DNA from 4 places in the Halopseudomonas sp. L-58 genome. Region 2 is predicted to be linked to each of the others. Evidence: predicted binding sites of a transcription regulator. Region 2 holds the regulator's gene; each other region holds the start of a gene.
What was found. Region 2 encodes sigma-54, which starts transcription at its own class of promoters, with help from an activator protein. Its sites were predicted from a motif close to ANTGGCATNNANNTTGCTNT; they were not measured.
Positions count from the first base shown of each region.

Region 1: the regulator sigma-54 is predicted to act here: its motif matches at 1,601-1,620, upstream of AC13EY_RS13640 (pilin).
Region 3: the regulator sigma-54 is predicted to act here: its motif matches at 3,855-3,874, upstream of glnA (glutamate--ammonia ligase).
Region 4: the regulator sigma-54 is predicted to act here: its motif matches at 2,039-2,058, upstream of flgB (flagellar basal body rod protein FlgB).

Region 1 is NZ_JBSXON010000071.1:188,249-193,854, reverse strand. Features, by position in the region: gene pilB (type IV-A pilus assembly ATPase PilB) at 1-1,370, opposite strand, end outside; gene AC13EY_RS13640 (pilin) at 1,665-2,060, shown strand; gene AC13EY_RS13635 (sulfatase-like hydrolase/transferase) at 2,135-3,976, shown strand; gene AC13EY_RS13630 (O-antigen ligase family protein) at 3,966-5,516, shown strand.
Region 2 is NZ_JBSXON010000056.1:23,802-29,407, reverse strand. Features, by position in the region: gene pmbA (metalloprotease PmbA) at 1-87, shown strand, start outside; gene AC13EY_RS08125 (HPr family phosphocarrier protein) at 324-596, opposite strand; gene rapZ (RNase adapter RapZ) at 596-1,450, opposite strand; gene ptsN (PTS IIA-like nitrogen regulatory protein PtsN) at 1,452-1,910, opposite strand; gene hpf (ribosome hibernation-promoting factor, HPF/YfiA family) at 1,932-2,240, opposite strand; gene AC13EY_RS08105 (RNA polymerase factor sigma-54) at 2,365-3,861, opposite strand; gene lptB (LPS export ABC transporter ATP-binding protein) at 3,955-4,680, opposite strand; gene lptA (lipopolysaccharide transport periplasmic protein LptA) at 4,677-5,183, opposite strand; gene lptC (LPS export ABC transporter periplasmic protein LptC) at 5,218-5,606, opposite strand, start outside.
Region 3 is NZ_JBSXON010000086.1:6,351-11,956, reverse strand. Features, by position in the region: gene ntrC (nitrogen regulation protein NR(I)) at 1-75, opposite strand, end outside; gene glnL (nitrogen regulation protein NR(II)) at 199-1,278, opposite strand; gene AC13EY_RS17835 (DUF4124 domain-containing protein) at 1,579-2,214, opposite strand; gene glnA (glutamate--ammonia ligase) at 2,359-3,762, opposite strand; gene thiI (tRNA uracil 4-sulfurtransferase ThiI) at 4,074-5,528, shown strand.
Region 4 is NZ_JBSXON010000029.1:42,537-48,142, reverse strand. Features, by position in the region: gene AC13EY_RS02055 (chemotaxis protein CheV) at 52-999, shown strand; gene AC13EY_RS02050 (CheR family methyltransferase) at 1,033-1,860, shown strand; gene flgB (flagellar basal body rod protein FlgB) at 2,111-2,527, shown strand; gene flgC (flagellar basal body rod protein FlgC) at 2,530-2,970, shown strand; gene flgD (flagellar hook assembly protein FlgD) at 2,988-3,668, shown strand; gene AC13EY_RS02030 (flagellar hook protein FlgE) at 3,704-5,101, shown strand; gene flgF (flagellar basal-body rod protein FlgF) at 5,315-5,606, shown strand, end outside.

The DNA of each region.
Region 1 (5,606 bases), on a different contig from region 2:
AGCCTTCTTGCCAAGCGCTGGGCTATGATCAGGTTGACCGAGGTGGCGATGTTGAACGAGGGCACACCCATGTTGCGCAGACGGGTCAGCGTCTCGGCGGCGCTGTTGGTGTGCAGGGTGGACATTACCAAGTGCCCGGTCTGGGCGGCCTTGATCGCGATTTCGGCGGTCTCAAGGTCGCGGATCTCGCCCACCATGATGATGTCCGGGTCCTGACGCAGGAAGGCGCGCAGCGCCTGGGCAAAATCCAGACCCTGCTTGGGGTTCACGTTGACCTGGTTGACGCCTTCCAGGTTGATTTCGACCGGATCCTCGGCGGTGGAGATGTTGCGCTCCATGGTATTGAGGATGTTCAGGCCGGTATACAGCGATACGGTTTTGCCCGAGCCGGTCGGGCCGGTAACCAGAATCATGCCCTGCGGCCTGGCAAGGGCCGCCATATACATCTGCTTCTGATCGTCTTCATAACCCAGCGCGTCGATACCCATCTTGGCGCTTTCGGAGTCGAGAATACGCAGCACCACCTTCTCGCCCCACAGCGTTGGCAGGGTATTAACCCGGAAGTCGATGGCCTTGCTTTTGGAAATCTTCAGCTTGATGCGGCCATCTTGCGGCTTGCGGCGCTCGGCCAGGTCCATGGACGACATCACCTTCAGGCGCGCAGCAATGCGCACGCCCAGCTGCACGGGAGGCTTGGCAACCTCGTGCAGCACGCCGTCGGTGCGGAAACGCACACGGTACATCTTTTCGTAGGGCTCAAAGTGCAGGTCAGATGAACCCATGCGCACGGCATCGAGCAGCATCTTGTTGACGAAGCGAACTATGGGCGCGTCGTCGGCGTCAGTGCCTCCGTCCGCACGGTCTTCATCCTTGACCGATTGAACGTCCAGCTCGTCCAGATCTGCATCGCCAATATCGCCCAAACCACCGGTTGGGCTGTCGAGGTATTTTTCGATCGCGCTCAGCAGCTTGTCATCTTCGACGATCACAGCGTCGGTCATCAGGCCGGTGTGGAACTGCACATCACTGAGGGCCTGCTGATTTGTTGGATCAGAAATGGCCAGATACAGGCGTGAGCCGCGCTTGAACAGCGGCATCACATTGTGCTGACGCACCAGCTTCTCGCTGACCAGCTCCTTGGGCTGAGCTTCCTTGTCCAGCGCGCTGAGGTCGAAGTAGGGGTAGCCGAACTCTTCAGCGCAGGTCATTGCCAGCGAGCGGGCATCTGCCAGCTTCTTCTGCACCAGATGGGTAATCAGCGGAATCTTGTCCTGACTAGCCTGCTGGCAGGCTTTTGCGGCCACGTCGGCCTGAATAAGGCCTTCCTGCACGATGCGCCGTGCGAGCCCTGAAAGAGCGGGGGTTTCCATGTGGCAATAGTCCTGAATTTCAAAAACGTCAATGCTGCAGACTATAGTACAGACACCGCCGGGATTGAACTGTCCGGGTGGGCCTGCTGTGCGTGGGTTATCAGTAAGCGACCTGCGTCGGGTGAAGTGAAGTGACAAAAAATGTCACTTTCTGTCGTGCGCTGTCTTGTCGGAGACGTCCAGAAGATTGGTATGTTGCGGTGCACGGGCCGCAATACGGCGCTTTTCCTGTTGGTCCGGTTCTTGCTTTGATCTTGGTAGCCGCATGGCTATTTCACTTAAAGGAGTAAACACATGAAAGCACAAAAGGGTTTCACCCTTATCGAACTGATGATCGTAGTTGCAATCATCGGTATTTTGGCTGCTATTGCACTGCCGGCGTATCAGGATTACACCAACCGCGCCAAGGCGTCTGAAGTCGTTCTTGCTGCCAGTAGCGCTCGCACTTGTGTGAGTGAAATGGTCCAGTCGGGCGAAACCACCTATTCTACCTGTGACTCATCCCCAAATAGTCAATATGTTGCTACCGTAACCGTAAATGCCTCCGGCATCATTCTGGCTACCGGTCAGGGGGATATGGCAGGCTTCAATATCCAACTGGCGCCGACTATTTCTAGTGGCTTTATTCAAAAATGGGAATGCACCGTGGCTCTTGGTAATCAAAATTGGGCGCCGAGTACTTGTCGCTAATCTGAGACGTTGTTTAGTCTAAGGCAGGCCTTTATCGGCCTGCCTTTTTTTTGGGAGAATATAAGAGGGTTTGTATGGGGGTTGTAATATATCTGATTTTTATGTTTCTCCCTGTATTGTGTGATTTATGGTTCTCGCGTAGCTATTGGGGTGAGGCGGTTAGTTTGGTGGAGCGATCGGCTTCTCCCTATGTGTTTTTTGCGTTTGGCTGGTATGTTTTTGTTGTGCTGTTTTTATATTTGGGGGCGTATTTTTTTTATAGGATGGTACTGCTTTCCTTATTTGGCAGGGTAGCGGCTATCCGCTCCTTTGAGGTGTTAGCTTCACTTGTCTTTGTTATATATATACACGCTGTTAGCATCTTTGTTTTTCCTGGTTCGTTTTTTAGTGGCGCTATCGGATATGTAAGTCGTCCTGACCTGATTTTTATTGTCGGCTCAGTTTTGGGTTTGTTTCTTGTTTTTTATTGGCTGTTGTTGTCAGTTAAAAATATTGTTTTGTTGGTTTTTGTTGTGGTTGCTTTTTTTGTTCCATATTTGTTTGTGCATGATGGTGGAGGTCAGAAGGCTCAAGAGCGCAAGAATGTTATATTAATTGGCGTGGACTCTTTGTCTGCGCATGCATTGGAAGATGGCCAGTCGTTGCTGCCAAATATGACAAAGCTGTGGATGGAAGGAGTATCCTTTCGGCGAGCCTATACGAATATTGGTAGAACTTACCCCGCTTGGGTCACGCTTCTCACTGGCGCAGGAATACAAAGCCACAGAGCGTATTTCAATTTGAGTGACAGAGAATGGTCGGCTAATGCTGATAGTATTCTTGTGAGTCTAAGGCGCGAAGGCTACTACAGTGTTTTGGGTATAGATGAAAGGCGTTTTAATAATATGGGGGAAGAGTTCGGTTTTGATGTCGTGGTCGGTCCTAAATTTGGTGCGCCCGACTTTGTTGTTCAAGCTCTTGTAGACAACCCGTTAGCTAATTTGCTCTTGCAGTGGAGAGGAAGTAAGTGGGTTTTACCTTGGAGCTGGATGAATGTGGCTGCTCACTCCGGATATAGGCCAGAAAAATTTGTGGACGAGGTTGTCGCTGCGTTGCCTGGTGGCGAAAAACCTGTCTTCTTGGCGGTGCACTTCGAGTCAGCACACTTTCCATTTAATGTTCGTGACAACAGTCATGTAGTTCGATCTATGGCTGACAAATATACTGCGGCGCTGTCTAGTGTAGATGTCCAAGTGGGTATGTTGTTGACCCAGTTAAAGAATCGAGGGTATCTGGATAATGCGCTTGTGGTATTTCTTTCTGATCACGGCGAGGCAATGGGGGAATATGAAGGTAGTGTTAGCTTTGGTGAGGATGTGTTTCTGGTTCAGAGCTACGGTCATGGTACGGACTTGTTAAGTGATCATCAAAATAGAATTCCGTTATCTTTTGCTACATATATTGATGGGCAAATGGTTGTTGACCAAGAAGCGCGAATGGATCACGTTTCATTGCAAGATGTTCGATCGATGGTTGAACGCTATTTGGCTAGCGGCCAAGTAAGCGTTAGCGAGGCTGCTCATCCATGCTTCTTTGTCGAGACAGGGCTGCGGATGGAAAGTGCTCGTAATTACGAAAATCTTAATCAGATTACTGTTGCAAGGGAGGCAGAGGAGTTGTACCGGCAGCGTTCCGGGATTTTGGTTTTGAAAGATTCGGCTGTAAATAGGCAGCTTGCAAAAAAGGATGTCGGATATAGATGTGCTCATAAGTTGGTTTGGTACTCTTATGAGAAGGATCGGGTTTATGGCGTTGACCTTTCGGATGTAGGGGAGGTATTGGGGCCCAGCAAAGTAACTCCGCAAGAAGAGGGATTGGTACGTTCCTATCGTCAAAATTATCTGAAAATAGCTGAGAGCGGTATGCATGACCGTTGATAGAGATAAAGTCTTTGATTTCTTATCTGTGATAATCGCCTGTTTTTTGTTGGGGTTGGCTACAGTTTGTTTCTATGGAACAGGTTGGTTGACTTATGCATTGATTTTGGCAGGTGTCCTTCTGGTGCTTTTTTTGTTATTTGAATGTGCTCCCGGAAGGGTGAATCTTGTTATTTTTATGTTTTTTACATTTATTTTTTTGTTGATGCACTTTTTTTCATGCTTGGAAGGAGAGAGTTTTCTCTCTTGGTCGCGCTCTGTCCATTTTCTTTCGGTGTTTGCATTTTTATATTTTTCCAGTCGTTTGGCGGTTGGAAAAGCAGAATCTCGCGGGTTGGTTTTTTTTATGACCGCTGCGATCCTTTTTATTCCGTTACTAAATTATCAGTCTTTGCATATTTCTGAGCTTCAGATATTTATTATTCAGTTTGTTTTTGTGTCTGTTTCTTTTTTGTTTTTGCGTGACGCTGCTTGCGACTCTCTTCCGTTTTTTGCATTTGTTTTATTTGTTTTTTTTGTCATGCTATTTTCTAATTGCATGGCCTCGGCAGTTGATGGAGTGCGCGCTTCTGGACTCAGGGTTCTTTACATGCTTGGGCATTTTATGTTTGCCTTTTCTGTCTATGGAGTACTTCGTACGTTTCGCTGGGATATTTTTTTATTTTTCCCTCCGGTTTGTCTTTCGTTGCTGGTGTGTCTGTTTTCAGTTTTATCTTTATGGTTTTCTCTAGAGTTTCCTCGGGATTACAACTGGGTAGGTGAGTCGCCATTGTTTGGTAATATAAGGCATATGGGGTATTTCCTCTGCTTTTCTACTGTCTTTTTTGTGTGTTCTCTTTTTTGGTTTAGAGTTAATTTGTTTTTTTCGTTTCTTATGTGTTTTTTAAGTTTTTCCTTGCTTTTTTGGAATGGTGGTCGAGGTGCTGTTTTGTCTGTTTTTATTGGTTCAGCTCTTGTCGCTTTTTTCGCCGGATTTCCATTTAGTAGAATTTTTGTGTTCTTGGTCGCCGTGTTGGCTTCTCTATTAGCATCCGCTCTTTTTTATGTTAACTCCCCAGGTGTTGGATGGTTGAACTGGATCGTTAGGGTTAAGGGTGCTGACTCTATGGATGCTCTCAGTTCCGGTAGGCTTGAAATATGGTCTTACATGATTCCATATATTAAAGAAAGAATTTGGTTGGGCTGGGGGGGGGATGGTTTTGCCAGCGTATGGAGAAGCTCAAATCTGGTTCAGGCTCATAACGGATTTTTCCAGCTCTTAATTGAGTGGGGGGTCCTGGTTGCCTGCGCTATAACTATCTTTATTGGGGTTTTGCTACTTAAAGGTATTAAAGCCGTGCCTCTTGCGCGGGGTGAGGCGAGGACCTATTTAGTCGTTGGTTTAAGTGTTAGTGTGTCTATGCTTACTCTTTCAATGTTTGATGGTGTTTTTTACTATGGTGCGCCTGGTACTAGTCTTGCGCTGGGGTTGGCTTTATTGTCTGCTGGTGTTTCCATTAGTAGGCTGGAGCGTTGTTCTGACTTTTCAGCTAAGTCTTAATTTATAGCTTCTACCTAAGCAGTTTCTCTGAGTTCAAGAAGTAATCTGGTGGCGGTCTGTGCTGTTGAAGATAAAACAAATGTAGTTAGG
Region 2 (5,606 bases):
CGTTGCGTCGGCAGCGATGTTGAACGTCGTGGTAACTACCTGACCGGCAGCTGGCTGGTGGATGGGATGACGGTAGGGGGCGCGTAGCGCTCCCTACCGTCAGCTGCAAGCCGTAAGCTTCAAGCTGCAAGTGAAACCCGCACGGTTTTGACTTGCGTGGGTTTAGATTGAAGCGTCGAACGGTCGGAAAGCTTGCAGAAAACACTTGACCACCCTGACGCCGCATTCACCCTGTTGCAGCTTGCAGCTTGCAGCTTGCAGCTTGCAGCTTGCAGCTTGCAGCTTGCAGCTTGCAGCTTGCAGCTTGCAGCTTGCAGCTGGGCTTACTCCCCTTCCCCAAAATAGTCGTTGATCAGCTCCAGCAATGCCTGCAGGGCTTCTTCTGCCTGCTCGCCTTCGCAGCTGACGCAAACCTCTGTGCCCTTGCCGGCGGCCAGCATCATGACCTGCATGATGCTCTTGCCGTCAACCTGGTCGGTTTCGTCATGGCCTATGGTGACCTTGCAGCCGTACTGGTTGGCAATGCCCACAAACTTGGCGGCGGCACGGGCGTGCAGGCCGAGTTTGTTGATGATCAGAACACGGGAGCTTGGCATCAGGGCAGGTCGCGGTGGCGTATCAGCAGGTTGGGTGTGTCGGCGCTCAGTTCGCGCACCAGTCGCTCGGCGATATAGACCGAGCGGTGATGGCCGCCGGTACAGCCGATGGCGATGGTCATGTAACTGCGTTCGCTGGCGGCGTAGCGGGGCAGCCATTTCTGCAGGTAGTGACAGATGTCCTGGTACATATCTTCCACTTCCGGCTGTTTGCCGAGGTAATCACTGACCGGGGCATCACGGCCGGAAAAGGCGCGCAGGTCGGGCAGCCAGTAAGGGTTGGGCAGGCAACGCACGTCGAATACCAGGTCGGCATCCACCGGCAGGCCGCGTTTGAACCCGAATGACTGGATCAGGACCGAGGGCTGGCTGCCCTTGGTGCCGAGCAGTCGCTGTTTCAGGTGGTCGCGCAACTGGTAGAGATTCAGGTGGCTGGTGTCGACCTTGAGCGTGGCCAGGTCGATGATCGGTTGCAGCAGCAGTGCTTCACGGTCCAGGGCCTCGCCAAGTGACAGGTTGCCGTCGGTCAGCGGGTGTTTGCGGCGGGTTTCCGAAAAGCGCTTGATCAGTACGTCGTTACGCGAGGCCAGGAACAGCACGTCACACTGGACTCCTGCATTGCGTACGTCCTGCAGCAGCTCGGGGAAGCGTGCCAGGTCGTTGGGCAGGTTGCGGGCGTCGATGCTGATGGCGACTTCCGGCAGGCTGAAATCATTCTGTCTTGCCTGGCGGGCCAGTTCGGGCAGCAGGCCTGCGGGGAGATTGTCGATGCAGTAGAAGCCGTTGTCTTCAAGCAGATGCAGCGCGGTGCTTTTACCCGAACCGGAACGGCCGCTGACGACAATCAAACGCATGTCAGCCTCCGTCGCCGTCGCCAACCATGACGCGATAAAGCGCATCCGCGTCCGGTGCTGCGCGCAGTGCATCACGCAGCTCGGCGTTGTCGAGCTTGCCAGCCAGCATTTTGAGAATCTGCAGGTGTTGCTCGGTGGCTTCCTGCGGGACCAGCAGCACGAAGATCAGGTCGACAGGTTGGCCATCGAGAGCGTCGAAATCGATTTTGCCGTCCAGCTGCAACAGGGCGCCTATGGCCTGGTGGCAGTCTTCCAGACGACAGTGAGGGATGGCAATGCCATTACCAAAACCGGTTGACCCCAGGCGTTCACGAGCGATCAGGTTTTCGTAGATGGCGTCAGGATCCAGGTTGGTGTGCTGGGCGACCAGCTTACCGATCAGCTCCAGCACACGTTTTTTGGATCCGCCCTGAACGCCGGCGAAGGTACGTTCAGGGGTCAGGATGTGGTCTATTTGCATGGTGATGCAGTGAAGGTCCGGTTATCGGTCGTTCGCGCCTTGCTGACGGTCGATGTGCTTTTCCTTGTGCTTGATCAATTGGCGATCCAGCTTGTCGGTCAGCAGGTCAATGGCGGCGTACATATCGGAGTGTTCTGCCAGGGCAACCACTTCACCACCGGCAATGTGCAGGGTGGCTTCGGCCTTCTGCCGGAGTTTCTCTACTTCCAGGGTGACCTGGACGTTGGTGATCTTGTCGAAATGCCGCTCCAGGCGGGACATTTTTTCGGTGACGTAGTCGCGCAGTGCGTCGGTGATATCGAGTTGGTGACCGCTAATGTTCAGTTGCATACGGCATCTCCTGATTGGCTTGTTGTTGCTGGGTGACGACCTGTCACCCGGTATTGCCACTTGCGTGATCCCTGAACTGGATCTGCTGCGTTGAACGGCTCATTCGAGCCTGTTTTCGCAGGTACTAGACCAGTCTCTTGCGTTCGCTCGAAGGCGCGATGTTGAGCGACTCGCGGTATTTCGCGATGGTCCGTCGGGCTACTTCAATGCCCTGTTCTTCAAGTAAACCAGCGATCTTGCTGTCGCTCAATGGTTTCTTTGGGTTTTCTGCTGCGACCAGCTTTTTGATCAGCGCGCGGATAGCGGTGGAGGAAAATTCCCCGCCTTCGCTGGTGCCGACGTGGCTGGAGAAAAAGTACTTCAGCTCGAAGATGCCGCGCGGCGTGTGCATGTATTTCTGGGTCGTAACCCGCGAAATAGTCGACTCGTGCATGCCGACGGCTTCGGCGATGTCATGCAGCACCAGTGGCTTCATCGCCTCTTCGCCGTGCTCAAGAAAGCCACGCTGGTGTTCGACGATCTGGGTGGCGACCTTCATCAGGGTCTCGTTGCGACTCTGCAGGCTCTTGATGAACCAGCGCGCCTCCTGCAGGTTGTTGCGCAGGTAGGTGTTGTCGTCACTGGAGTCGGCCCGTCGCACCATCGAGGCATAGTGGCCGTTGACGCGAACCTTGGGTACCGCTTCCTGGTTCAGTTCAACCAGCCAGCGATTGGCGTCGCGGCGCACAATCACATCCGGTATCACATACTCCGGCTCGCCCGAGGCGATTTCCGAGCCCGGGCGGGGGTTGAGCGTCTGAATCAGCGCAACCACGTCACGCAGCTGGTCTTCCTTGAGCTTGCTGCGGCGCATCAACTGGCTGAAATCGCGGCTGCCGAGCAGTTCCAGGTGATCGCGCACGACGCGGGTCGCCTGTTCCAGCATCGGGGTGTTCTCGGGCAGCTGACGAATCTGCAGCAGCAGGCATTCGCGCAGATCCCGCGCGCCAACGCCTACCGGCTCGAATTGCTGGATGCGATGCAGCACCATTTCGACTTCATCGAGTTCGACTTCGAGCTCTGCGGGCAGGGAGGCCAGAATGTCATCCAGCGACTCTTCAAGGTAGCCGTCGGCATTGATGCCGTCGATCAGCGCTGTGGCGATCTGATAATCGGTTTCCGACATCGGCAGCAGGTTCAGCTGCCATTCCAGATGACTCTGCAGGGTCTCGCCGGTGCCGGTACGCGAGGTGTAATCCCAGTCCTCGTCATCCTGGCTGGGCAGCGAACTGGCAGAGGTCTGGTAGACGTCTTCCCATTGGGTATCGACCGGCAGTTCACTGGGAATCTGTTCATTCCAGTTGCCTTCCTGGTCGTTTTGTCCGTGCTGCTCGATGGAGTCGAGGGAGACCGGCTCGGGCAGGGTTACCGCGGGGGCGTCATCGTCGCCGCTTTCCTGGGCGCTGCTGCCGTAGTCGTCATCGCCGTCGTCTGCCATTTCCAGCATCGGGTTGGCTTCCAGTGCCTCCTGCACCTCCTGCTGGAGGTCAAGGCTGGATAGCTGAAGCAGTCTGATGGCTTGCTGCAGCTGCGGTGTCATCGTCAGCTGCTGCCCCATCTTGAGGACGAGCGAGGGTTTCATTGTGTCGCGAAATACCTTGTGCGCTTGATCAAACCATGTGCCGGGCGAAGTCCGGACTCGTTCCCCGCTAGCATGCCTGAGTTGCGGGTGCTTTTATAGCCGGAAGGCGTGGCCCAGGTACACATCTTTCACTGTCTGGTCCGCCAGCACGGTCTCGGCGTCGCCTTCAGCGATGATGTGGCCGTCGTTGACGATATAGGCCTTGTCGCAAATGTCCAGCGTCTCGCGAACGTTGTGGTCGGTGATCAGTACGCCGATGCCCTTGTCCTTGAGGTGCTGGATGATCTGCTTGATGTCGTTGACCGAAATCGGGTCTACCCCGGCAAAGGGCTCGTCCAGCAGAATGAAGCTGGGGTCGGTTGCCAGTGCGCGCGCAATCTCGGCGCGCCGGCGCTCACCACCGGACAGGCTCATGCCAAGACTGTCGCTGAGGTGGTGGATATGGAATTCACGCAGCAGCGATTCGAGTTTCCCCTCGCGCGCCTGACGGTTCAGGTCCTTGCGGGTTTCCAGAATCGCCATGATATTTTCGGCGACGGTCAGCTTGCGAAAGATCGAGGCTTCCTGCGGCAGGTAGCCGATGCCTTCGCGGGCCCGGCCGTGCATCGGCAGGCGGGTCACGTCCTTGCCGTTGACGGTGACCTGGCCTTCATCCGCCTTGACCAGGCCAACGATCATGTAGAAACAGGTAGTTTTGCCTGCGCCGTTCGGGCCGAGCAGGCCGACGACCTGGCCGCTATCGATGGATACGGACACATCACGGACGACCTTGCGCGATTTGTAGGCCTTGGCCAGATGGCGCGCCTGTAATGTGGTCATGGCGTTGCCGGCTCTTCGCTTGGCGCTTCGGTATTGCGGCTGCGCGGCTGAATCACGATTTCGATACGCCCTGAGCCCCCGCCGCCGTTGGCGCCGCTGCTGCTGTTGCCGGCATCGACGACCTGACGCTGAATGTCGTAGCTGACATGCTCACCCTGGAAGGTATTGCCGGACTGTTCAAGAAACGCATTCCTGATCAGCACGATGGTCTCGCGGTCGGCGTGGTACTCGATGGTCTCGGCGCGCGCCTTCACCGGCGGTTTGTTGGCTTCCGGCGTTTGCTGATAGGTGGCCGGTCCGCCCTGGGTGATCATGGTATTGAGCTCACCATTGGCATTGGTGGTCAGGGTAACGCGGGCACCGGTGAGGCGCAGGGTGCCCTGGGTAATGACCACATCGCCGGTGTATACGGCGGTATTGCGCTTGTCGTCCAGCGTCGCGCTGTTGGCCTGAATGCGAATCGGCTGGCTGCTGTCGCTGGGCAGTGCCAGAACGTGGCTCACTGGACACACGGCCAGCGTCAGGGCAAGGAGGGATTTAACGCACCTCATATTGGCCTCGTACGGTGGACAGCAGCTTCAGGCTACCGTCGTTGAGAAATAGTTGCATGCCCTCGGCAGTGGTCACACTGCGAGCGGCTTCGATTCTAACCGGTTGATCGGTTTCCGCGTAGTCACGGGCGGGAAACAGGGTCAGGGCTGACGTGGTCAGCTGACGCGCGTCATCGGTGTTCTGTTTCAGCAGGACATCGGTCGTCAGGTCAACGCGGTCACCGCGCTGGGTAACGACACCCTGACGCGACTTCAGCAGCCACGGCGTCGGATCCTCTCCCCGGTAGAACAGCAGCTCAGGGTCTTCCAGGTGAGTACTGCCGTCGTCTACCTGATGAACGGCATGGGAGGTCGTCAGCCGGTATGCAACCTTGC
Region 3 (5,606 bases), on a different contig from region 2:
CTCCAGTACCCAGCGGATGGAGCGATCGTCGTCAACGATCCAGACATTCTCGGCGCGATTCTGTGAGCGGGTCATAAAGCAGTTCTCCAGGTCCGGTCCAGCCGGCAGGCAGTTGAGGCATTGCGCAGAGGCAGGCATGCGTAGGATCGAGCTGCCGGCGGGGCAGCTGTCGTTGTTCTTCGGAGGCGGCTGGTCATGTCAGTCGGCTCCCTCCTGTTCCAGTGGCAGAAACAGGGTGAAAGTGGTTTCTCCCGGTACGCTGTCGCACTCGATCAGCCCCTGATGCTGGCTGATGATGTTCTGGGTAATCGACAGGCCGAGGCCGGTACCCTCGGCGCGACCGCTGACCATCGGGTAGAAGATGCTTTCGGCAATATCGGCCGGGATGCCGGGGCCGTTGTCGATGACTTCGACCCGGCACACCAGTCGGTAACGGGTCTGGCCGATCGTGAACTGGCGCAGCGTCCGGGTGCGCAGGGTGATCTGGCCCTGTTCGAGCGGGCCGTTGGCGGCGAGTGCCTGCATGGCGTTGCGGACAATATTCAGCAGCGCCTGAATCAGTTGCTCGCGGTCGGCCTGCACGTCCGGAATACTTGGATCGTAGTCGCGCTTGATATGCAGCGCGCCCTGGGTTTCGGCCTCGATCAGGCTGCAGACGCGCTCGGTAATCTCGTGAATGTTGATCGGCCGCAGCGCCGGTGGCCGGTACGGGCCAAGCATGCTGTCGACCAGATTACGCAGGCGGTCGGCCTCTTCAATGATGACGTCGGTGTAGTCCTTGAGACCGTCTTCCGGTAGTTCCCGGGCCAGCAGCTGAGCGGCGCCGCGAATGCCGCCGAGCGGATTCTTGATCTCGTGGGCCAGGCCGCGAACCAGCACTTTGGTTACTTCCTGTTTGGACAGCTGTGCCTCTTCCTTGGTGATGCGCAGCAGGCGATCACGCGGGTACAGCTCCATCAGCAGCCAGTTGCGATTGGCGGCTATGATCGGCGTGACCGAGTAATCCGCCATCATGCTTTGTCCGTTGCTGAGGGTCAGTTGGGCTTCGCGCTTGGTGAAGGGGTGTCCGTTCTGGACTGCGTTGTGCAGTGAGTCCAGTGCCGCTGCACTGTCGGTGAACAGGTCCTGCACGGGCTGCTGATACACCCTTTGCCCGCTGACAGCGAGCAGCATTTCCGCCGCGGGGTTCATGAAGCTCAGGCGCAGGTCGCTGTCCAGCAGCAGTACCGCTGTGGTCAGGTTATCGAGAATCTGGCGTAGAAATCGGTCTGGCAGCATGGCTATATCCGTCGTTTGGGCAGGGAAATGCAAGAAGCGAACCAATTCGGGGCGCATTCGGGGCGACGCGGGCAATCGCTTGCCCATTTGTTTGTCGGCTTGCGTCTGCCATGCCCGGGGGCGTGCGCAGGCCCTGTATTTACTGGCTTTCTTGTTATCGCCGGCTGGCGTTGACAGAGGCTTTAGCCGTTCGTCGGGTTAAGCGTTGTCGGTCAGGCGCATTGCAACGGTGCGCGAATTGGAGTCGCGAGCGACGAGTATGCACCGAAATGGTGCGCTCGTCATTCGGGCTGAGGAGGGTCACGGGGTGCTGGCGGGTGGCTTGGGTACGTTGGGCGCTGTGGGGGCTGCCGGTGCCCGTGGCGCCTGATTCGGTGAGTTGATCCTCCCCGGCTGGTTGAGCGAGGTGCGTTGCACATGCACGGTAATGGGGCTGCTGGCGCTCAGTTCCTCGCCGCTGGTATTGGTGATGACGGCTTCAATCTGGTGCGATCCCCGGTCGAGGTTCGGCAGGGTCAGGCTGGCTTCGGTCTGACCCGAACCCGGCAGCGCCTGTGCTGACAGGGTGCCGTCGACCCGGGCGCGCAGCAGCGCACCGGTGCGCAAGGGAGGATCAATGGCAATGCCGAGAATCAGGTTGCCGTCATTGGCGCGCACGGCACTGTCGTTGGCAGGGCTGGTGATCTCCAGTCGCCGGTAACGGCCCTGGGCGGCAGCCGAGTTGCTGCTGCTCTCGTCGGGCTGATTGTAGGATGGTGAGGGGCGTGGCGGCTCCATTGCGTTTGGGGCGCTGACCTCAATGCGTCTGGCATTGGGTGAGGGCTGGTCCGAGTAGACGGTATTGCCCTCGGCATCAGTCCAGGTATAGATCTCGGCGGTGGCGCTCTGGCTGAAGATCAGGGCACTGCACAGGGCATAGATAAGCGTGCGCGGCATTGTCGTACTCTCCTTGAGACATGCCCCCATGCTGGCACCGTCCGGGAGGGCTGGCAACTGCTCCGGTCTGCCTTGGCGACAGACGTAAAAAAGGGGCGCCCGACCGGGCGCCCCTTTTTGCTGTGACAGTTGCCTGTCTCTGGATCAGACGCTGTAGTACAGGTCGTATTCCAGCGGGTGAACGAAGGTGCGAACCTTGATTTCTTCGGCGCTCTTCAGGTCGATGTAGGCGTCGATGAACTCGTTGGTGAACACGTCGCCCTTGGTCAGGAATTCGCGGTCTGCATCCAGCGATTCCAGTGCTTCCTTCAGGCTGCCGCAAACCTGCGGGATCTGTGCGGACTCTTCCGGCGGCAGATCGTACAGGTTCTTGTCGGCTGCATCGCCAGGGTGGATCTTGTTCTGGATACCATCCAGGCCGGCCATCAGCAGTGCAGCAAAGCACAGGTAGGGGTTGGCTGCCGGGTCCGGGAAGCGCGCTTCGATGCGGCGTGCTTTCGGGCTGGAAACGTACGGGATACGGATGGAAGCAGAGCGGTTGCGGGCGGAGTAGGCCAGCATGACCGGCGCTTCGAAGCCGGGAACCAGACGCTTGTAGGAGTTGGTGGCCGGGTTGGTGAACGCGTTCAGCGCCTTGCCGTGCTTGATGATGCCGCCGATGAAGTACAGGGCGGTGTCAGACAGGCCGGAGTAGCCTTCGCCAGCGAAGGTGTTGGTGCCGTCTTTGGAAATGGACATGTGAACGTGCATACCGGAACCGTTGTCGCCGTACAGCGGCTTCGGCATGAAGGTAGCGGTCTTGCCGAACGCGTCGGCAACGTTGTGCACGCAGTACTTCAGGGTTTGTACTTCGTCGGCCTTCTTCACCAGGGTGTTGAACAGCACGCCGATTTCGTTCTGGCCGGCAGTTGCCACTTCGTGGTGGTGAACTTCAACGGTCAGGCCCATTTCTTCCAGTGCGTTGCACATGGCGGTACGGATTTCGTGGTCGTGGTCGACCGGCGGAACCGGGAAGTAGCCGCCCTTGACGCCAGGACGATGACCTTTGTTGCCAGTCTCGAAATCGGCGTCGGTGTTCCAGGAAGCTTGCTCAGAGAAGATCTTGAACATGGAGCCGGAGATGTCGGACTTGAATTTGACTTCGTCGAATACGAAGAATTCCGGCTCCGGACCAACGAATACGGTGTCACCGATACCGGTGGACTTCAGGTATTCCTCGGCGCGCTTGGCGATACCGCGCGGGTCGCGCTCGTAGCCCTGCATGGTGGAGGGCTCAATGATGTCGCAGACGATGATCAGCGTCGGCTCTTCGGTGAACGGGTCCAGAACGGCAGTGCTGTCATCGGGCATGAGGATCATGTCGGAGGCTTCGATGCCTTTCCAGCCGGCAATCGAGGAGCCGTCGAACATCTTGCCGTCTTCGAAGAAGTCATCATTGACATCACGTGCCGGCATGGTGACGTGCTGCTGCTTGCCCTTGGTATCGGTGAAGCGCAGGTCTACCCACTTCACGTCATGCTCGTTGATCAGTTGCATCGCTTTCGACATGGTTTCCTCCAACAGGAATCTTTTGCCAGACAGCGGGTCTGGCGCCTCATATAACGTCTAGCGGACAGGCCGCCGTTCGGTTGCATTACAAGTGAGCAAAAGGTGTGCCATTTCGGAGCATTGGCTGAAAGCCCCATTCTTGACATCTTCTGCTCCATAAACCGATGGTTCGCACCATTCTGGAGCACCTTGTTGGTGCAGTTGGTGTGGCTAGCGACCCAACTTGGTGCACGTTGCACGCGGCAGTTAGCCGAGCGCCGAGCGCCTGCTGCGCGTATAATGCAGCGCTTTGCGCACGATACGCCAGCCCCATGAAACTGATCATCAAATTTTTCCCGGAAATCACCATCAAGAGCCGCCAGGTTCGTAAACGCTTTGTCGCACAATTGAAGGGCAACCTGAAAAAGGTGTTGTCGGCGGTCGACCCCCAGGCCCGGGTCAACGGGAACTGGGACAGTCTTGAAGTCAATCTGGGGCCTGATGCGGCGCTGCAGCAGCGCTGCATTGAGCGTCTGCGCAACACGCCGGGTATTTCGCACTGCTTCGAGGTGCACGAGTATCCGCTTGGCAGCATCGATGAGTTGATTGAGCTGTGCGTGTCCAGCGTGGGCGAGCAGCTGCGCGGCAAGACCTTCGCGGTGCGCTGCAAGCGGGTGGGCACTCATCCGTTCTCCTCGCAGGACGTGGCGATCAAGGTTGGCAGCGCGCTTAACAGCCGCTGTGGCGCGGCAGGTGTGTCGCTGAAAGATCCTGAAGTAGAAGTGCATGTGGAGATTCGGGATCAGAAAATATATCTGATCCAGGCGCGTCATGAGGGCATGGGCGGCTTCCCGCTGGGCACCATGGAGCCGGTGCTCAGCCTGCTTTCCGGGGGGTTCGACTCCACTGTGGCGAGCTATCAGATGCTCCAGCGCGGTCTGCTGCCGCATTTCGTGTTCTTCAACCTGGGCGGTAGTGCCCATGAGCTGGGCGTGCGCCAGGTTGCCCATTACCTCTGGGAGCGCTACGCCAGCAGTCATCGCCTGCGCTTTGTCAGTGTTCCGTTCGAGGGCGTAGTCGCCGAGATTCTGCAGAACGTTGAAAACAGCCAAATGGGTGTAGTGCTCAAGCGCATGATGCTGCGGGCGGCGGACCGTGTGGCCTACCGTCTGGGTATCGATGCGCTGGTCACCGGTGAGGCCATTGCCCAGGTTGCCAGCCAGACGCTGCCGAATCTGAGCGTTATCGACAAGGCGGCCGAGCGGCTGGTCATTCGTCCGCTGATTACCACCAGCAAGCTGGATATTATTGATGTTGCCCGCCGCATCGGCACGCTCGAGTTTTCCAGCAGCATGCCTGAGTACTGCGGTGTTATCTCGGTGAGTCCGGCCATTCGTACCACAGTGGCGCGGGTTGAAGCGGCCGAAGCATCGTTCAACTTCGAGGTGTTGTCGCAGGCCATTGAAAGCGCGGTTTACAGCGAATGCAGCGAGCTGGGCGAGATGCTCGAGGGTGGTTCTCCGGTCGAGATTGTCGAGCAGGCGCTGACCGGGCAGATCGTGATCGATATCCGTCACCCCGACGAACAGGAACTGCGCCCAGTGCAGCTGGATGGCATCGAGGTGCTGTCGATTCCGTTCTACACCCTCAACAGCCGTTTTGCCGAGCTCGACCCTTCGCGCGCCTATCTGCTCTATTGCGAGAAAGGGGTGATGAGTCAGTTGCATGCCCAGTATTTGCTGGATGAGGGATATGGGAATGTGCGGGTGCTCAGGCCGAAGCGCTAGCGCTCGCGCTCGCGCTACCGCTTGAGCCGCAAGCCGCAAGCCGCAAGCCGCAAGCAAAACAGGGCGTGCCGGGAAGAA
Region 4 (5,606 bases), on a different contig from region 2:
GGCCTGCACGAAACATGCCGTTTCACCCGATGCAAACATGAGGAGCAGTCCATGGCTGGTGTGATGGATTCAGTCAATCAGCGAACCCAGCTGGTTGGCCAGAACCGACTCGAACTGCTGCTGTTCAGGCTGGCCGGCAATCAGCTGTATGGCATCAACGTTTTCAAGGTCAAGGAAGTGCTGCAATGCCCTCGACTGACGGCGATGCCCAAGCTGCATCCAGTCGTTCGCGGCGTAGCTCACATCCGTGGCGGCACTCTGCCGATCCTTGACCTCAATCGCGCCACCGGCGGCCCCGGGCTGGACAACCTTGATACAGCATTCGTGATCATTACCGAATACAACTACAAGGTGCAGGGCTTTCTGGTGCGTTCGGTTGAGCGCATCGTCAACATGAACTGGTCCGAGATTCATCCGCCGCCAAAGGGTACCGGTCGGGAGCACTATCTGACAGCAGTCACCCGGGTTGATAATCAGATGGTCGAGATTATCGATGTGGAGAAGGTGCTGGCAGAGGTGGTACCCACCAACGAGAAGATTTCCGATGGTGTCATTGATGCGGAGTCCCAGGCCGATGCAGGAGCCCGGACGGTTCTGATCGTGGACGACTCATCGATTGCGCGTAAACAGGTGGCGCGTTGCCTGCAGGAAATCGGTGTCGAGATCGTAGCGCTGAATGATGGTCGCCAGGCACTGGATTGGCTGAAGGCGAGGGCTGATCAGGGTGAGGATGTCAGTCAGTCTCTGCTGATGATGATCTCTGATATCGAGATGCCGGAGATGGATGGCTACACTCTGACCGCTGAAGTGCGTAACGATTCGCGCATGAACAAGCTGCATATCATGCTGCATACGTCGTTGTCGGGGGTGTTTAACCAGGCGATGGTCAAAAAGGTCGGTGCGGACGATTTCCTTGCCAAATTCAAGCCGGATGATCTGGCGCAGCGGGTGATCGAGCGCTTGCGTTCGTTGCGCGGTGACGCTGATGGTCAGGCCTAGCAAGATGGTTTTAACTGAGACAAGGCAGGCTTCGTGACTTTGGCAAATCAGGATTTTCAGCTGTTCCGGGACTTTCTGGAGAAGGCCTGCGGTATCGTGCTGGGTGACAACAAGCAGTACCTGGTGTCCAGCAGGCTTAATCGGCTGCTTGAGCAGGAGGGCATTGCCAACCTCGGCGAGCTGGTCAAGCGCATCCAGGCCCAGCCGCGCGGCGGTCTTCGCGAAGCGGTTATCGATGCCATGACCACCAACGAAACCCTCTGGTTTCGTGATGTCTATCCGTTCGAAGTGTTGAAAACCCGGCTGATTCCGGAGTTCATCAAGAGCTCGCCAGGCCAGCGTCTGCGTATCTGGTCCGCAGCCTGCTCCTCGGGTCAGGAGCCCTACTCGTTGAGCATGGCAATCGACGAGTTCGAGCGCAGTAATCTGGGCCAACTGCGTGGTGGTGCCCAGATCGTGGCAACCGATCTCTCCGGCGGCATTCTCAATGCCGCCAAAAAGGCCGAGTACGACAGCCTGTCTGTTGCGCGCGGCCTGTCGCAGGATCGCCTGGCCCGCTATTTCGATCAGCTCGGTCCGGGGCGCTGGGCGATCAAGCCTGCCATTCGCAATCGCGTCGAGTTCCGTGCGCTGAACCTGCTGGACAGCTACTCGATGCTGGGCAAGTTTGACCTTGTCTATTGCCGCAACGTGCTCATCTATTTCTCTGCCGATGTCAAGAAAGACATTCTGCGACGAATTCACGCAACACTTAAGCCGGGCGGATATCTCATGCTCGGGGCCTCCGAGGCGCTGAACGGACTGCCGGAGCTGTACCAGATGGTTCAGTGCAGCCCGGGGATTGTTTACAAGGCCCGTTGAGGGCGTCTTCTCCAGTGCGACGCCCGTGCGCAGCATCCTCCCAAGCCGGCATATTTCTGCCGGCTTTTCTCTTGCCGCCAGCCTTCCGAAAACCGGTTTGTCTTGCCGCTTGCCGGTAAATCATTGCCGCTTTTCTGGCGCCCTATGCCTAAGTTGCTGAAATAAAAAGAACTTAATATTTGGCACGCTGATTGCTTAGCTGTTTGCAGTGACGTTTTTTGGTCGACGGACCGAAACGAGGAAGGTGGCAATGAGCATCAGTTTCGATAACGCCCTCGGGCTACATGAGCAGGCACTGAAGTTTCGCTCCCAGCGTGCCGAGGTGCTGGCGAACAACATCGCCAACGCCGAGACCCCCAACTACAAGGCGCGGGACCTGGACTTCAATGCTGTCCTGGCTGCCCAGCAGGGCGCCGGTGTACCTGGCGACGGCCAAAGTATGGCGGTTGAGCGGACCAATGCCGGGCACATGGCGCTGGAAAGCCTGGTTGATCAGGTGGCGGGTCTGCGCTATCGCAATCAGCTGCAGCCGTCGGTTGACGGCAATACCGTCGACTCCGAAGTCGAGAAGGCGGCCTATGCCCAGAACGCCATCGACTTTCAGGCCAGCTTTACCTTTCTCAACAGCAAGTTCAAGGGGCTGATGTCAGCCATCAGAGGAGACTGATCATGTCGCTCGATAAAGTGTTCGATATCGCCGGTTCCGGCATGAGCGCCCAGTCGCTGCGGCTGAACACGGTCGCAAGCAACATCGCCAACGCCGATACCGTCTCCAGCAGCATTGATCAAACCTACCGGGCCAGAAACCCGGTATTTGCCACCATTTTCAACAGTCAGCAGGCGACCGGTGGTTCGTTGTTCAGTCCGGATCAGCAGGCCGGTGACGGTGTGGCGGTGCTTGGCATCGTCGAATCCGATGCCAGTCTTGAGCCGCGTTATGAGCCGGATCATCCGATGGCCAATGAAGACGGCTATGTGTATTACCCGAATGTGAATGTAGTGGAGGAAATGGCCAACATGATGTCTGCCTCACGGTCCTACCAGACCAACGTGGAGGTCATGAATACCGCCAAGACCATGCTGCAGCGCGTTCTGACGCTGGGTCAGTGAACGGAGATAAGTAGACCATGAGCATCAGTAATGTTTCATCAGGTGCGTCGGCGCTGGATCAGTACCAGCTCGATTCAGACCGCTTCGCGACCGGCAACGAGCTGGGCAAGGATCAGTTTCTTCAACTGCTGGTGGCGCAGATGAACAACCAGGATCCGCTTTCACCCCAGGAAAATGGCGAGTTTATTGCCCAGTTGGCGCAGTTCAGTACGGTCGAGGGGATCGATAACCTCAATGGCTCGATGGAGTCGCTGCTGAGTGGTTACCAGTCTTCGCAGGCGTTGCAGGCCTCGTCGATGGTCGGGCGGACGGTGATCGTGCCGACTGACCAGGCGGTAGTGGACACTTCTGCCGGTCTGGAAGGGCAGCTGGCGTTGAGCTCCAGCAGCAGCAACGTGTTCGTCAAGGTCTATGACGAATCCGGCAGCCTCGTGGATACCGTGAATCTGGGCGCACTGGAAGCCGGGATGCACGACTTTACCTGGGACGGCACCGACGGTGCCGGCAACCTGATGGAGCCGGGTGTTTACACCTTCGAGGCGATGGCCACCATCAACGGTACCAATACGCAGATGGCGACACTGCTGCCGGCCAATGTGGACAGCGTTTCGCTGGGGGCGGGTAGCGGTGGCGAGATGCTTCTTAATGTGGCCGGGCTGGGCAGTATCAGCCTGTCCAATGTGTACGCAATTCAATAAGTCGTCCGAACGAAAGTAGGCGAGGAGATAGAACCATGTCTTTCAACATTGGCTTGAGTGGTATCCGGGCGGCGGCCTCCGATCTGAACATTACCGGTAACAACATTGCCAACGCCGGTACCGTCGGTTTCAAGAGTTCGCGTGCCGAGTTCGCGGATGTCTATGCTGCATCGGTACTCGGTTCAGGCAGCTATGCCACCGGCAGTGGTGTAGCGCTGGCCAACGCGGCTCAGCTGTTCAACCAGGGCAACATCAGCTTCACCGAAAACAGTCTGGATCTGGCGATCAACGGCAACGGCTTCTTTGTGACCAGCAACAACGGTGCGCTCAGCTACACCCGTGCCGGCTACTTCGGTACCGATGCCAACGGCTTTATCGTCAACAACAACGGCGAGAACCTACAGGGGTTCGGTGTCAACGCAGTGACGGGGCAGATCAACCAAGGCGTGCAGACCAATCTGCGGGTCGATACCCGCTCGGCAGATCCGAACGAGACCAGTGCTGTTGTCACTACGCTGAACCTGAATTCGACGCAAACCCGTCCTGAGGTCTACGTTCAGCAATACGATGCCGCCTACGCTGCGTCGATCGCGACCGCGGCTGATCCGGCCAACCCGACGCCGGCAGAGATCGCTACCGCTGAGGCAGCGGCCCTGGATGCTGCGCGCAGCACCTTCGATCCGACCAACTCGGCGACCTACAACAGCTCTACTTCGGTCAACATCTACGACAGCCTCGGCAATTCGCATGTGATGACCAAATACTTCGTCAAGAACGACGCCAACAGCTGGGATATGTACGTACTGATCGACGGGCGTGATGTCCAGTCCGGTGTCGAGGCGTCCGATCCGGCATTCGACCCGCTGGCAACCACTCGATTTGATGTCGACTTCAACAGTGTCGGCGAATTGACTACCAATCAGCCCTATACCATCGCCGGCTGGGTTCCGCTTGACAGTGAGGGGCAGCCCACTGGTGCTACTTCGCCGGTCGATGACCTGACCATTAACCTGACGGGCTCTACCCAGTACGCCTCCAGCTTTGCGGTAACCGCAGTGAGCCAGGACGGCTTCACCACCGGTGAACTGGCCGGGCTGGAAATTGACGACACTGGTCTGCTGGTCGCCCGTTATACCAACGGTCAGACTCGGGTGCAGGGGCAAGTGGTACTGGCTACCTTTGCCAACCAGCAAGGTCTGACGCCGCTTGGCAGCACCGCGTGGGCGCAGTCTTTCTCGTCGGGTGACCCGGTTGTGGGTGCGCCGACCACTGGCACCCTTGGCAGCATTCAGTCGGGCGCGCTGGAGGACTCCAACGTGGATATCTCCGAGCAACTGATCAACCTGATTGTTGCCCAGCGCAACTACCAGGCCAACGCCAAGACCATTCAGACCGAGGATGCGGTAACCCAGACCATCATCAACCTGCGTTAACGCTTCAGCCGCCAGTGGCGGCGTCGGAATGACAGCGGCAATACCGGCAAAAGGATCTGCCGGTATTGCCGCTTTTTTGTTTTATGTTTTTCTATCTTTTTGAAAAATAACGATAAATCCTGATTTTTAAATCTTGGCATGATCCCTGCTTTATCCCTTGTAAGTGAGTAAAAGCGGCAATTACTTGTCGCCCACACGTAAGCGGAGAAGGGCATGGACAAATCGTTGTACATCTCCATGACAGGGGCAAGCCAGAACGCGATGGCGCAGCGTGCGCACGCGAACAATCTGGCCAACCTGACCACCACCGGCTTTCGCCGTGACTTTGAGCAGGCCCGGTCAATGCCGGTATTTGGCGATGGCTACGCCACGCGCGCCTATGCCATGACCGAACGCCCCGGTACCGACATGTCGGCAGGGGTGATGCAGGAAACCGGGCGCGAGCTTGATGTGGCCGTGCAGGGCGAAGGCTGGATTGCCGTGCAGGCAGCTGACGGCACCGAAG